2 regions of the Pseudomonas tolaasii NCPPB 2192 genome follow, and region 2 is predicted to be linked to the other one. Evidence: riboswitches for the same ligand, from Rfam matches in the RefSeq annotation. Region 2 holds a riboswitch; the other holds the start of a gene.
The links. Region 2 has a riboswitch for cobalamin ahead of ATI14_RS17665 (ABC transporter substrate-binding protein). Riboswitches for the same ligand answer to the same signal wherever they lie in the genome.
Positions count from the first base shown of each region.

Region 1 (7,680 bases), 1.6 Mb from region 2:
GGCGTCCGGTGCGCCTATCGATGAGCAGGGCCTGGCGCCGAGCGCCAAAGAAGCCCTGCAGGTGCAGCAATGGGAAAACCTGTTCAATCAGCCTGGCGCCCGGGAAAGCCTGGTGGCGCGCTGGTTGTTCGAGCACCTGTTCCTGGCTCACATCTATTTCGAGAACGGCGAGCCGGGGCATTACTTCCAGTGGGTGCGCTCCCGCACGCCCAGCGGCAAGCCGATTGACTTGATCGCCACCCGTCGCCCCAATGACGACCCGGGCACCCAGGTGTACTACCGCCTGTGGCCGGTGCAGGGCGTGATCGTGCACAAAACCCACATCACCTATCCGTTCAGCGCGGCGAAAATGGCGCGCGTGAAAGAGCTGTTCTACGCCGGTAACTGGCAGGTCAACGCCTTGCCTGGCTATGGGCCGGGCAGCCGCGCCAACCCGTTCGCCACCTTCGAAGCCATTCCGGCCAAGGCGCGCTACCAGTTCATGCTGGATAACGCCGAATACTTTGTACGCACCTTTATTCGCGGGCCGGTGTGCCGGGGGCAGATTGCCACGGACGTCATCCGCGACAACTTCTGGACGCTGTTCCAGGACCCGGACCACGACCTGTACATCACCGACGCGCGTTACCGTGGCCAGGCCACGCCGCTGCTGGCGATGCCGGGGCAAAACGATGACGTGGGCAGCGTGCTGAGCCTGTGGCTGGCCTACCGCGACAAACGCAACCAATACGAAGCCTTGCGCCGTGACAACTATGCGGATTTGCCGCCACCGAGCTGGTCGACCCTGTGGGCCGGCAATGACAATGCCTTGCTGAGCATCTTCCGCCACTTCGACAGCGCCTCGGTGACCAAAGGCCTGATTGGTGAAGTGCCGCAAACGATGTGGCTGTTCGACTACCCGCTGCTGGAGCGCACCTATTATCAGTTGGCGGTGAACTTCGACGTGTTCGGCAACGTATCGCACCAAGCCCAGACCCGGCTGTACTTCGACCTGATCCGTAACGGCGCCGAACAGAACTTCCTGCGCCTGATGCCTGCCGACAGCCGCGACGGCTTTATGGACGACTGGTACCAGAACAGCGGCAAACTCAAGCTGTGGCTGGACTACGAGGCGATTGATGACGACAAGCCAACCGGCTTGCATCTGGACGAAAAAGACCCGAAACGCGACTTCGCCAACCAGTTGCTGACCCGCTACGGCGACTTGAATGCCAGCCCGGACCCGATCAACCGCTGCAGCGGCGCCTATTGCTCGCGCGACGGCATTGACCCGGCGTTGCAGGAGGCCGAGCAAGCATTGAGCCGCCTGACCTCGCGCCCGGCGGCGGGGCTCAAGGTGATTGACCAGTTGCCCGAAGCCACCATGCTGCGCATCGAAACCAACAGCGGAAAACGCGTGGTCTACAGCATGTTGCGCAACCGGGCGCACAGCAACGTGGCCTTTTTGCTGGGCGAGGCTTATCGCTATCAGCCTGGTCTGGACACGGTCACTATCTATCCGGGCGTGCTGAGCAGCTACCCGAACTTCATGTTCAATATTCCCGCTCAGGAAGTGCCTGAGTTCGTCACGGCGATGGAAAGCGCCAAGGACGCCAAGCGTTTCGAGAAGGTTGTCGACCGTTGGGGGGTACGCCGCAGTCATCCGCTGTTCTGGCAGTATTTCCATGACCTGTCGCAATACATCCACGAAACCACACCCGTGGAAGAGGGCGTGCTGGACATGAACCGATATGAAAACCTCTGATGGGGCTGCAAAGTCTTTTCCGACAAAATTACTCGGACTTTGTACCTGCGTAATATTTTGGCGTAAACTGCCGGCAAGCCTGTGAGGAGTTTCCATGACTGCCATAACCATTACCGACGCCGCCCACGATTACCTGGCTGACCTGCTGTCCAAGCAGAACACCCCGGGTATCGGCATCCGCGTCTTTATCACCCAGCCCGGCACCCAATATGCCGAGACGTGCATTGCCTACTGCAAGCCCGGCGAAGAAAAGCCTGAAGACACCGCCCTGGGGCTGAAAAGCTTCACCGCGTACATCGATGCCTTCAGCGAAGCCTTCCTCGACGACGCCGTGGTCGACTACGCCACCGACCGCATGGGCGGCCAGTTGACCATCAAGGCGCCAAACGCCAAGGTGCCGAACGTCAACGCCGACAGCCCGGTCAACGAGCGCATCAATTACTATCTGCAAACCGAGATCAACCCGGGTCTGGCCAGTCATGGCGGCCAGGTCAGCTTGATCGACGTGGTGGATGACGGCATCGCCGTGTTGAAATTCGGCGGCGGCTGCCAGGGCTGCGGCCAGGCGGACGTGACCCTGCGCGAAGGCATCGAGCGTACCTTGCTCGAGCGTATTCCGGAGCTCAAGGGCGTACGCGACGTGACCGACCACACGCAGAAAGAAAACGCCTACTACTGAGTAAGGTGTTCACTGCAAACAAAAAACGGCGCCCCGTGAGCGCCGTTTTTTATGCTTTAAAATTAATGTCTTACAGGATTTATCTAACAAAACAGATCAACTGTGGGAGCTGGCAAGCCTGCTCCCACAGGGTATTGCATTGCCTTCGGCATGTGTTCAAGGCCGGTAGAGGTGCGCATGACCTGCTCGATACAGCGAAGACTCGCTGAAACTGTCATCCGCCAGCACCCGGCCCACGATGATCAGTGCCGTGCGCCGAAACCCCTTGGCCGCGACCTTATCTGCGATATCCGCCAGTGTGCCGATCGCGAAATCCTGATCCGGCCAGGTTGCCCGGTGCACCACGGCAATCGGGCAATCCGCACCGTAATGCGGCAGCAACTCGGCGACGATTTTCTCCAGGTGGCTAACGCCCAAATGAATCGCCATGGTCGTGCCGTGCTGCGCCAGGCTGCCAAATTCCTCGCCGGTCGGCATGTTTGTTTTGCCGGCGTAGCGCGTCAGGATCACGCTTTGGGCGATGTCCGGCAAGGTCAGTTCGGCTTCCAGCAGTGCAGCGCAGGCGGCAACCGCCGTGACGCCGGGGATGATCTGAAAGGGAATGCCCAACTCGCGCAGATAACGAATTTGCTCGCCGATCGCCCCATACAGGCTCGGGTCGCCGGAGTGCACGCGCGCCACATCCTGGCCCTTGGCGTGGGCGACCTTGATCAGGTCGATGATCTGCTCCAGGTGCAATTCGGCGCTGTTGACCACCTGTTCCGCTTGATGGCCTTCCAGTACCGCTGCGGGTACCAGCGAGCCGGCGTAGATGATCACGGGGCAACTGCGGATCAGCCGCTGGCCTTTGACGGTGATCAATTCCGGGTCGCCGGGGCCGGCGCCGATGAAGTAGACGGTCATGGGAATTCCTGTAAAAAACGTGCGAGCATGAAGATTGCTCATGATCGAGCGCGCTGATTATCGGGATTTTAGCCGGCGCATGCCAATGCAAAGGTGGCCTGGGCGGTGTTTTTCCGGGTGATCAGCAGGCGGGCGGGGGCATTGCCGAGTTGTTCGGCGAGGGCCAATGCGGCGCTTTCGGCGATGCCGTAACAGCCGGTATGGGCGAAAGCCACATCGGACTTGTGACTCAGGCGGTCTGCGTAGGGCGCCAGTTGTTCGGCACTGAAACATTCCAAAGGCAGATTCAGCCGTTGCGCCAGGGCGATCAGCCCCGGCTCATCCCTTTTTCGATCAATACTGGCCAATGCGGTCACGCGCCGACATTCAATGCCGCCCTCGGCGAGGGCGGTTTCAAACAGCGCCAGCAAGGTGTGAACATCACAGCCGCGCTGGCAGCCCAGGCCGACCACCAGGGTCATACCGAGTATTGACCGTCGCGATGGCGGCGAAACAGCCAGGCGCTGATCAGGCCCAGGGCCAGCCAGAACGCCACGTTGGTCAATTGGGAGGCAATCTTGAACTGCGCTTCCAGCGCTTCGGGCGCCAGCATCGAATGCACTTCCGGCTGCGGCGCGCCGATCACGTGTGGCACGGCCAGAATCGCCACGCCCAGGATTTTCAGCAGCCAGTTGCGACCGAACACCAACAGTGCGATACCGACGGCGGTCGAGGCCGCGGTGCCGATCCACCAGATCTGGCGTTGGGCCAGGTCAGCGGCAGCGGTGCCCGGCAATTCAGGTGGCAGACCCAAGGTTGGCGCGAGCACGAACGTCGCATAACCGGCCAGGCCCCACAGCAAACCTTGAGCGGTGCGAGTGGGCGCGCGAAGCGTGTAAAGACCGGCCAGCATCAGCGCAAAACCTACGGCCACCACCAGGTTGCCGCCGGTGGTCGACAGCACGCGCTGCCAGCCATCTTCAGGCTCCCAGGCTTCGGCGTCGTGAGTGTGCGCAGCAGCACCGTCGGCGTGTTCATGGGCGACTTCGGCGGCTGGCGAGGCGTTTTCAAAGGTTTCCGCCTGCAAAATCAGCGGGGCGACCCAAAAGCTTTGCAGCAGGGTCAGCAGCAGGGCGGCCAGCAAGCCGGTGAAACCTGCGGTCTGGGCAATACGCTTGATCATGTCGGCAGGTCTCAGTGGCACGGGAACGCGGCGCTGTGGCGGGTATCGTGGGCGGCGTTGTGCACCGCTTCGATGTGCGAGAAACCGGCGAAATACACCAGGCACGCGCCGAGGATCGACGCACCGATGGCGGCGGTCAGGCGTTGGCTCAGGGTGGAAGTGGTGCTGGCGGTGTGCGAGGTGCTGCTGATGATCGACATGGCGCGTCCCTTCGGGTTTCAGGGTGACGCAGGCGCATGAAAACCCCGCGAGCCGGGCACGCAGGGTTCGAACAGCGCCCGCCCACCGCGGGTTTGTTATCTGATTTTCGGGCCGGTCTCCGGGCTTGCGAGGGGGCTCTTGAGAGAGTCCTGAAAGCATCGCCTTCCCATGCCTGCGCACAGTGGCAATGACGCTTCGCTCGCTTACCGTTGCGGGGGCAGCACCGGACTGGTCATATCGCTATGACGCACCGGTTTCCCGTTTCACCCTTTGCAGGGCACCCGAAACAAGAGGTGTAGGAGAGCATGGGGGTGGGAGGTGAGTCAATTCGGGATGTGTTTTTGGTAGGTGTACCTATCCGTTTCTTGAGTAGCGGCTGATAGGGGTTCCGCTCTTACAGAAGCAAAAGCACGGCGGTCTGAGTGGTGCGAAGCAAAAACGCTTCGGTGCGGGAGCTCAACTCCGACAGAAAAGAAAAGCCGAGCACAGTCAAAAATGTGGGAGCGGGCTTGCCCGCGAAGGCGGTCTGGCAGCGACATAGATGCGGGCTGGCACTCCGCTTACGCGGGCAAGCCCGCTCCCACCGCTGGATATTCATTTTCTGGGGGAGCGCGGTCCGCAGGTGGCCGCAACCGCAGCAACGGATGTGTACACAACCCAAACCCCATCATTGACCATCCCCCAAGCACTGCGTAGCCTTGCACCCTCGAGGTTCTCCGACTCAGGCCGGAGCTAAGAAGGGAACGCGGTCCAAGCCGCGGCTGCCCCCGCAACTGTAAAGGGTTGAGCTGACTGCCACGCCACTGCCAAATCGGCGGGAAGGCGCAATCAGCGCCGGTCGCAAGACCTGCAAGCCCCAAGCCAGGAGACCTGCCTCGCAACCGAATTTCAATTCAACCGGGCGGGGTGATCCGGTGACGAAATCAGCCCCTGCGCGCCGTCGCAGGGCTTGTCGTCCCGTATGCCCGCCCTCAAGGGCATCCGATGAAAACACTGGCCAAACTCCCCGTCACCATCGTTACCGGCTTCCTCGGTTCGGGCAAAACCACCCTGCTGCGGCACATGCTCGACAACGCCCAGGGCCGTCGCATTGCGGTGATCGTCAATGAGTTCGGCGAGCTGGGCATTGATGGCGAAATCCTCAAGCAATGCTCCATCGGTTGCACCGAAGAAGAAGCCAATGGCCGCGTGTACGAGTTGGCCAACGGCTGCCTGTGCTGCACCGTGCAGGAAGAGTTCTTCCCGGTGATGCGCGAACTGGTGGCCCGTCGCGGCGACCTCGATCACATTCTTATCGAAACCTCGGGCCTGGCCCTGCCAAAACCTTTGGTTCAGGCCTTCCAGTGGCCGGAAATCCGCAGCGCCTGCACCGTTGACGCGGTGATCACCGTGGTCGACAGCCCGGCGGTGGCTGCGGGCACCTTCGCGGCGTTCCCGGATCAAGTCGACGCCCAGCGCAAACTCGACCCGAACCTGGACCACGAATCGCCGCTGCACGAGTTGTTCGCCGACCAACTGGCCAGCGCCGACCTGGTGATTCTCAACAAAACCGACCTGATCAGCCCCGAAGACCTGGCCCGCGTGCGCCTCGAAGTCGCCGAAGAGCTGCCGCCAGCCGTGAAAATCATCGAAGCCAGCAGCGGTCGCCTGCCGCTGGACGTGCTGATTGGCCTGGGCGCCGGCTCTGAAGAGCACATCGACGGTCGTCACAGCCATCACGATCATCACCACGACGGTGACGACGACCATGATCACGACCACGATGCCTTCGACTCCATTTCCATCGACCTGCCGCAAGCCGACGAAGCACTGCTGCTCGACGCCCTGACCCAACTGGTGGTGCAACACGGCATCCTGCGCGTCAAAGGCTTTGCCGCGATTCCGAACAAGCCGATGCGCTTGCTGATCCAGGGCGTGGGCACGCGTTTCGACAAGCACTTCGACCGCGCCTGGGGCGCGGACGAAGCGCGCACCACGCGCCTGGTGTTGATCGGTCAGGAACTGGACGCGGCAGGCCTTGAAGCGCAACTGCGCGCTGCGCTCAGCGTTTAACCCATGCACCTGCTCAGGACCCAGCCCGGCGGTTTCGTCTCGGACGACAATATTGCCGACCTGGGCCAAACCCCCGCAGAGCTGGTGATCCTGTGCAGCGGTGATTCGAGCCTGGCGCTGCTGGCCGAAGCCGCCCGGCAGTTGCCTGACGATTACCCCAGCTTTCGCCTGGCCAACCCGATGCAGGTGCAGAACCATGCATCGGTCGACCTGTACGTCGATGAAGTGCTACGCCACGCCAGGGTCATCCTGATTTCGCTGCACGGCGGCATCGGCTATTGGCGCTACGGCATTGAGCGTCTGGTGGAGCTGGCCGAGCGCGGCGTGCAGCTGATTCTGGTGCCGGGGGACGATCGCCCGGACCCGGAACTCAGCAGCCTGAGCACCGTGGGCGTGGAGGTGCGCGACCGCCTGTGGCATTTCCTGCGTCAGGGCGGCATGGGCAACGCGCTGGATTTTTATCGCTGCCTGGCCAGTGGTTTTCTGGGCCGCGATTACGCCTGGGCCGAGCCGCAAACCTTGCCGCGCACGGCGATTTATCATCCGCAAAGCGCCAACCCGCGCCTCAATGACTGGCAAACGGACTGGAACCCTGCGTTTCCCGTGGCCGCTGTGCTGTTCTACCGCTCCCATTTGCAGGCGGCCAATACCGGTTTTATCGATGTGTTCTGCCAGCGCTTGCAGGCGGCGGGCCTTAACCCGCTGCCGATTGCGGTGGCCAGTTTGAAAGAGCCCGGCTGCCTGACGGTGGTCGAGGATTGGCTGGATGACGTGCAGGCGGCGGTGATTCTGAACACCACCGGCTTCGCTCAGTCGAGCCCCGAGGCGCCGCATTTACGGCCGTTTCGACGCAATATTCCGGTGATTCAGGCCATTTGCGCCCAGGACAACGAGCCCGGCTGGCAGGCCAGCGAGCAGGGCCTTGGCCCGCGCGACCTG
Region 1 is NZ_PHHD01000001.1:5,433,893-5,441,572, reverse strand. It holds gene ATI14_RS24830 (fatty acid cis/trans isomerase) at 1-1,744, shown strand, start outside; gene nfuA (Fe-S biogenesis protein NfuA) at 1,839-2,423, shown strand; gene cobM (precorrin-4 C(11)-methyltransferase) at 2,580-3,326, opposite strand; gene ATI14_RS24815 (cobalamin biosynthesis protein) at 3,395-3,787, opposite strand; gene ATI14_RS24810 (CbtA family protein) at 3,784-4,488, opposite strand; gene ATI14_RS24805 (CbtB domain-containing protein) at 4,500-4,688, opposite strand; cobalamin riboswitch at 4,782-4,989, opposite strand; cobalamin riboswitch at 5,382-5,581, shown strand; gene cobW (cobalamin biosynthesis protein CobW) at 5,674-6,741, shown strand; gene cobN (cobaltochelatase subunit CobN) at 6,745-7,680, shown strand, end outside.
Region 1: it holds a riboswitch for cobalamin, as region 2 does, so the genes downstream of both, cobW (cobalamin biosynthesis protein CobW) here and ATI14_RS17665 (ABC transporter substrate-binding protein) in region 2, are expected to answer to the same signal.

Region 2 (7,680 bases):
CAGGCGAATTTGCCTGCTGATCAAGGCGTGAAGGACTATGACGTTTTTTATTTTGACACCGACCTTTCCTACGAGGCGGAAGACAAGGTCATTCGCGCGGCTGAGCATTTATTTCAAGACCTTGGCGTCAATGTAGAAGTGAAGAACCAGGCGCGGGTGCATCTCTGGTATCCCCAGCGTTTTGGCCGGCCCTATCCGCAGTTGCACACGGCTAAACAGGGAGTCGACCGTTACCTGGTGGCGGGAACGTGTATCGGGCTTGAGATAGACACAGGCGAGGTGTATGCGCCGAACGGGCTGGAAGACGTGGCGCAGGGTATTTTGCGGATCAACCCGCTGCACCCGGAGCCTGAGTTGTTTGCCGCCAAGGCCCGAAGTTATCAGGCGCGCTGGCCGTGGCTCAGGATTGTGACACCGCAATCAGTTTAGCGATGCAGGCTTTGTCGGTTGGCAGTGAATGCGCGGTGATCCCTTCGCAGCCTCGCCAAGGCTCGACAGCTCCCACAGGGGATTGGCAGAGCCTGAAAAATCGCTGTTGCCAAGCCGCTGGCGCCGGGCACGTTCTGTCAGGCAATGAAGATCAAAGGTGGGAGCTGGCTTGCCTGCGAAGGCGGCGGCATTGCCGATAAAGAACTCGCCTGACCCACCGCCTTCGCAGCCTTGCTGAAGCTCACAGGTGATTGCAGTGAACTTTTACCGGCGTGTCAGGCGTCCAAGGTTGAAATGACCAACCGAGGACAGTCGATGACCTTCTTTATCTTCCTGCTAGCCTGCGCCGCTGCGGCGAGTACCGGACTGCTCTTCAAGCCGGGTGCCTGGTACGAGGCGCTGGTTAAGCCGGGCTTTACCCCGCCCAATTGGCTGTTCCCGGTCGCGTGGACGATTATCTATCTGTTGCTTGCCTGGGCCGGTTACCGGTTAAGCCTGATACCGGACAGCCAGATCGTGCTGGCGTTATGGGCGGCGCAAATCGCGTTGAATACACTGTGGACGCCGGTGTTCTTCGGCGCGCACCGCATCTTCGCGGCAATGCTGGTGATCACGCTGCTCTGGGTGACCGTGGCGACCATGGTGGTGCTGGCCGTTCGCCTGGATTTGATCACCGGGTTGATTCTGTTTCCGTACCTGGCGTGGCTGAGTGTAGCGGCAGCCTTGAATTTTTCGATTTTGCGCAATAACCGCTGATGGCCCATAGACCTTGGCCTGCCAGCGAGCCCGAGCTGGCGCAGATGCGCGCATTCAACAAAAAACTCGCGTGGATGCCGCGCTTCAGGATCCGTAGTAACCGCATTACGCCGCGTTTGATCCAGGCGCTGCTGCGCGTCAGCCAAAAGGTCAGGAAACCTGTTGCGGCGCAAACCCGATTGATCAGCGCAGGCGGCGTGCAAGTGCCGGTGCGCATCCTGCGCCCGCAAGGCAAACCCAAGGGTGTGGTGCTGGACATCCATGGTGGCGGCTGGGTGATCGGCAACGCGCAGATGGACGATGACCTGAACCTGGGCATGGTGCAGGCCTGCGACGTCGCCGTGGTGTCAGTGGATTATCGGTTGGCAATCGACACGCCGGTTGAGGGGCTGATGGAAGACTGTTTGGCGGCTGCACGCTGGTTGCTGAGTGAGACGGAGTTTGCTGATTTACCGGTGATCGTCGTCGGCGAGTCGGCGGGCGGGCATCTGGCGGCGGCGACCTTGCTGGCGCTCAAGCAATGGCCACAATTGCTCGCGCGGGTTTGCGGGGCGGTGCTGTATTACGGCGTATACGATCTGGCTGGCACTCCCAGCGTGCGCATGGCGAGGCCGGATACGTTGCTGCTGGACGGGCCGGGAATGGTCGCAGCGTTGCAACTGCTGACGCCGGGTTTGAGTGATGAGCAGCGTCGGCAACCGCCGCTGTCACCCTTGTATGGCGACTTCACCGACCTGCCGCCGGCGTTGATGTTCGTGGGCGACCTGGACCCGTTGAAGGATGACACGCTGCTGCTGGCTGAGCGTTGGCCGCAGGCCGAGGCCTATTTGCTGCCGGAGGCAGCCCATGGGTTTATCCATTTTCCGGTGTCGCTGGGCGCCAGTGTATTGGCTTACAACCACCAGTGGATCACTCGGAAAATGCTCACGCCTGCTCTTGATGGCTGACCAACAACGCCTGCCAGGCCAAGCCAAGCTGGACCAGTTTCTCCATCGGGAAAGGGGCAGAAGTGAACCGCAAGGAAATGGGGGTTACGTAAAGGATGCGCAGATGGATTTCGCCAGGCTTTTTGCTTTTTACCAGTGATAGCCGGTTCCAGATGAAGCGGGCAGGTTTCCACTTCACCACGCACCCCGGAGCTGAAGCCGTAAAAAAAGCTGACAACCTGGGGGCGTCTGCGGCCTTTATAAAAAGGTGGAAGTTGCCCGTACTGCCTTGTTCCATAGTCAGGTAAAAGTCTTGCTTTCTGGATTGCAGGAACAGGTGAACGCAGCGCCAGCCGCTTTCATGGCAAACACTGAACAACGCTTTTGCATTGATCATTGTTGAAGTCTTCCGTGACGGGGTTCAGTGAGGTTTAGCTGATGCCGCACAGGTTTGCACGTGTATAGGCTCAATGCCACCGCCTCTGCAGGCAAGCCAGCTCCCACCTTTGATCTTCATCGCGGGTGAGAGAGTGCCCGGCGCGAGGACCCTGCGGACAGTGTTTTTCCAAACACCACCCATCCCGTGTGGGAGCCAGCTCCCACGCGGATTTGCGCTTGATCTGTCAGATAGGGCGCAGCCGCAGAATCTGCGCACCGTCAAATGGGTCTGTCAGGTAATGCGCCTGCACGCCAAACGTGTCGCGCAAGCGCTCAGGCGTCAGCACTTCCAGTGGCTTGCCCAGCGCCACCATGCTGCCGCGGTCCAGCACCGCAAGGCGATCACACGTCAGCGCCTGGTTCAGGTCATGCAAGGCGATCAAGGTGGTTACGGGCAAGCCCTGCACGCCTTTCAAAATCCCCAGTTGATGCTGAATGTCCAGGTGATTGGTCGGCTCATCCAACAGCAGAATCTGCGGCCGTTGTGCCAGTGCACGGGCGATGTGCACGCGTTGGCGTTCGCCGCCGGAGAGGCTGCGCCAGGCGCGCTGGCTCAGGTGAGTGGCGTCCACGTCGTGCAAGGCCTGGCGCACGATGGCGTGGTCTTCGCTCGACCACGGGCTCAGCGCCGACAGCCACGGTGTGCGGCCCAGCGCCACGGCGTCGAACACACGAATGGCGTCGTCGGTGTCGGCCTGCTGTTCCACCACGGCCAGTTGCTGTGCGATGGCTCGGCGGGACAAATCACCCAGGCGCTGGCCGCCCAACAGCACTTCGCCGGAGGCTGGAGTCCGCAGGCCTGCCAGCAGTTTGAGCAGGGTGGATTTGCCGGAGCCGTTCGGCCCGACAATCCCAAGGGTTTCGCCCGTTTCAACCGTCAGGTGAATACCGCGCAGCAACTCGGCGTCACGTACCTTGAAGCCCAGCCCATGGCAACTGAGCACGCTCATCGCGCATTCCTCCGGCCGATGAGTATCAGTGCAAACACCGGCGCGCCGACCAGCGCGGTGACCACGCCGACCGGAATTACCTGGCCCTTGATCAGCGTGCGCGACAGCACATCAGCGGCAATCAGAAACAGCGCGCCGCCCAGGGCGCTGGCCGGCAGCAAGCGTGAATGCCCGGTGCCAAGCAACAGGCGCGCGGCATGGGGAATCACCAGCCCGACAAAGCCGATGGAGCCGACAATCGACACCATCACCGCCGTCACGAGCGCTGCGCATCCCACCAATACCAGCTGCACGCGGCGCACCGGAATGCCCAACGAGGCCGCCGAATCCGTGCCGAAGGTGAACGCATCCAGCGCGCGACGGTGCCACAGGCACACCGCCAAACCGGCGACCGCCACCGGCACCGCCAGCCACACCGACGGCCAGCGCACGCCGCTGAGGTTGCCCAGCAGCCAGAACATGATGCCGCGCGCCTGTTCGGAGCTGGCGGACTTGGTGATCAGGAACGCGGTGAGCGCGTTGAACAGCTGCGAGCCGGCGATACCCGCGAGGATGATCTGCCCGGTACCGCTGTTGGAACCGCTGGCCCGCGCCAGCAGAATCACCAGCGCAAACGCGGCCATGGCGCCGACAAACGCTCCCGCCGATAGCGAAATCAAACCGCCGCCCACGCCGATCAGCGCCACCAACACCGCGCCGGTGGACGCCCCGGCGCTGATGCCCAGCAAGTATGGATCCGCCAACGGGTTGCGCAGCAGCGACTGCAGGATCACCCCGCACGTCGCCAGCCCGGCCCCGCACGCGGCGGCCACCAGAGCGCGGGTCAGGCGGTAGTTCCAGACCACGCCTTCGTCGATCGGGTCAAGCGCATAACCGGCGGCCCACAGCTTGTTGGCCAGCACTTGCAGCACCACCTGCGGCGAGATGGCGGTTTCGCCGATGGCCACGCCAGCCAGCACGGCCGCCAGCAGCAAGGCGAGGGCGAGCAGGGTGCGTATCATTTGGGCAGGTCGTAGCCGTCGATGGCCGTGGCCAGTTGCTCAAGGCCCTCGAACATGCGGATGCTGGCCTGTAACGCGAGGGCGTCGAGAATGATGATGCGGTTGTTTTTCACGGCGTCCATGTTACGGGTCACCGGGTCGCTGCGCAGGAAGGCAAGTTTCTTTTCATGGTCGTCGGCGGGGTAGCGGCGGCGGTCCATGCGCGCGATCACCAGGAAGGTCGGGTTGGCCTTGGCGATGGTTTCCCAGCCGACGGCGGGCCACTCTTCGTCGGATTGCACCACGTTGGACAGGCCGAGGGTTTCCAGCATGAACTCGGGGATGCCCTTATGGCCCGCAACGTAAGGGTCGCTGGCCATTTCGGAACTGGAGAACCACACCAAGGCGCTGGCCTGTTTGAGGCCTTTGCCGTGTGCGGTGGCGACGGATTTGGCCAGGCGTGCCTTGAGTTCGTCGTTCAATTGCTGGCCGCGGTCCTGCACGTCAAAAATCTCGGCAAGCTGGCGGATGCTTTTATAGATGGTTTCGATATGGAACGGCTCAAGGCGCGTGCCGTCGGCGCCGACCAGGTTGTCTTTGCCTTCGCAGTCTGAGGGCAGCAGGTAGGTGGGAATCTTCAGTTCGTGAAATTGCTCGCGGGTGCCGACCACACCTTGTGGGCCGACCACCCATTCCAGCTCGGCGGCCACCAGTTGCGGGCGCTTGGCGATCACGGCTTCAAAGCTGGGCTCGTTGTCGGCCAGGCGTTCGATCTTGTCGTTTTGCGCCTTGAACTGTGGCAGCACGTTGTTGAACCACAGCGACGTGCCGACCACTTTATCGGCCACGCCCAGGGCGTAGAGCATTTCGGTGGCGGCCTGGCCGATGGTCACGCTGCGTGCCGGCGCCTGCTGGAAGGTCACCGCGCTGCCGCAGTTCTGCACGGTGAGCGGGTATTGAGTGGGCGCAGCCTGGGCAAGTGTGCAGAAGCCAACGCCTGCGAGCAGGGCGGTAACGCGTGGCAGCATGGGGCGATCTCCGTGAGAACCGTAAGTGAAACGGGAGAGGTACGGTTCGGAAACACACCCTCGATGGCTGCGTGTGAGGCAGGCGAGGACGTCCTTCCCGGACACCCCGCCGGTCAGTGATAACGCTGGGCCGGCAGGTCTCCTGACTGATGCGTCGTCGCCACGCTCCGGCCTTCCCGAGCAAGGCTCAGTGGCGTTTGGGGAGCAGGCTCGGCACCTACAGTTGCGGGGGCAGTTTCGATTGGCGCGAAGGGTTGCGCTTCGAATTCCCTATTAGTCCCGTTTGGGAACCGGCGCGGTATGGTAGTCGATTAGTGTCAGTGAGGGGAGTTTCTCGAAGGTGGCTTAGTAATATCATCTGCCGCGTTCATGCCCCTTGCTCATGGAGAGCTTATGCAGTTTCGCCATGTTGTTGCGCTGACTCACTTGTCGGCTGTATTGCTGCTTTCGGGCTGTGCCCAGTCCGTGGCACCGCCTGCGCCGGTTGCCCCTGTAAAGCTTGAAGCCCTGGGCCAGCCGCTGGCCTCGAGCCCTGCGCGGGCGGGGTGGATCGACCAGATCATCCAGCAGGACCCGGTGGTGGTTTCATCGCTCAAGCCCGTGTTGAAAGCTCCGGTAAGCAACGATGAGCGCATCGCCCGCTTGCGCAAACAGGATGGCGGAGTATTGCCGGACAGCTACTGGTCGCTCTACAAGCAAAACCTGGAGGCGATGCAATATGACCTGAATCACCAGCACGATGCGGCGCGCGAGCAGTACACGCAGGCCTATCGCGATGAGTTGAGCCGTATGAGTGATTCGACGCTGCAGGCCTTGGCCACCCACCCTCAGGCGGTAGATGCCAATACCCGAAGCCAATTGAATGCGCGGATGAGCGACCGCATGGTGAACTACATTACGACCAGCGAGCAGTCGTTCAAAGGCGCTACCGATGCGCACCTGAACCGTATGGCATTGATGGACCGGCAGTTCGGCGTGTGTGCGCGCAAACCCGATTGCTGGGATGCGCCGGTCAAGAAGTGACGTGAGCCTGTGACACATGGCGAGGGAGAGCTTCCCTCGCCACGCAAGGCCTGTTTGAGGTTATTTGCGATCCAGCCATACCGTCTGCGCATTGCAGAATTCCCGCACGCCGAAGTGCGACAATTCCCGCCCGAAACCACTCTTTTTCACACCTCCAAACGCTACACGAGGGTCGGACACGCTAAAGGCGTTGACGAAGATCCCGCCGGTTTCCAGTTGGTCTGCAATGTCACGTGCCTTCGCCGCATCGGCAGTGAAGATGCTGGCGGTCAGGCCGAATTCGCTGTCGTTGGCCAGTGCCACGGCGTGGTCGGCGTCGCGGGCGACGATGATCGAGGCGACCGGGCCGAACAGTTCCTGTTTGAACGACGTCATCTGGTCGGTGACGCCTGCCAGTACGGTGGGCTCGTAGTAGTTGCCGGCGCCGGGAACCTTGTTGCCGCCCAGCAGCAGGGTCGCGCCTTCTTTCAGGGTGGCCTGGACCTGGCCATGCAGCTCGTCACGCAGGTCGAAGCGCGCCATCGGGCCGACGTAGGTGTCTGTCGAGGTCGGGTCGCCCATCACCAGGGCACGGCTGGCTTCGAGGAATTTGGCGGTGAAGGCTTCGGCCACGCCGGCTTCGATGATCAGGCGTTTGGCGGCGGCGCAGACCTGGCCGCTGTTCTGGAAACGGCCGATCAGGGCGGCTTGGACAGCGGCGTCGAGGTCGGCGTCGTTGAGCACGATGAACGGGTCGGAGCCGCCCAGTTCCAGCACGCATTTTTTCAGCGCGGCACCGGCCTGGGAGCCAATGGCGATACCGGCGCGCACGCTGCCGGTGAGGGTGACGGCGGCAATGCGGGGGTCGTCGATGGCTTTGGACACTCCGTCAGTGGTCACATTGATCACTTCAAAGATGCCTTCGGCAAAGCCGGCTTTCTGAAACGCTTGCTGGATCAGGTAGGCGCTGCCCATCACGTTCGGGGCGTGTTTGAGCACGTAGGTATTGCCGGCGAGCAGGGTTGGCACGGCGCCACGCAACACTTGCCAGACCGGGAAGTTCCACGGCATCACGGCAAGGATCGGGCCCAGCGGGCGATATTCGATGTGGGCGCTGCCGTTATCGACCAACGTCGGCTCCGGGGCGAGCATGGCCGGGCCGTGGGTGGCG
Region 2 is NZ_PHHD01000001.1:3,802,975-3,810,654, forward strand. It holds gene ATI14_RS17635 (nucleotidyltransferase family protein) at 1-429, shown strand, start outside; gene tspO (tryptophan-rich sensory protein TspO) at 745-1,185, shown strand; gene ATI14_RS17645 (alpha/beta hydrolase fold domain-containing protein) at 1,185-2,132, shown strand; gene ATI14_RS17650 (hypothetical protein) at 2,110-2,508, opposite strand; gene ATI14_RS17655 (ABC transporter ATP-binding protein) at 2,735-3,499, opposite strand; gene ATI14_RS17660 (FecCD family ABC transporter permease) at 3,496-4,500, opposite strand; gene ATI14_RS17665 (ABC transporter substrate-binding protein) at 4,497-5,507, opposite strand; cobalamin riboswitch at 5,623-5,817, opposite strand; gene ATI14_RS17670 (hypothetical protein) at 5,901-6,530, shown strand; gene ATI14_RS17675 (aldehyde dehydrogenase family protein) at 6,591-7,680, opposite strand, start outside.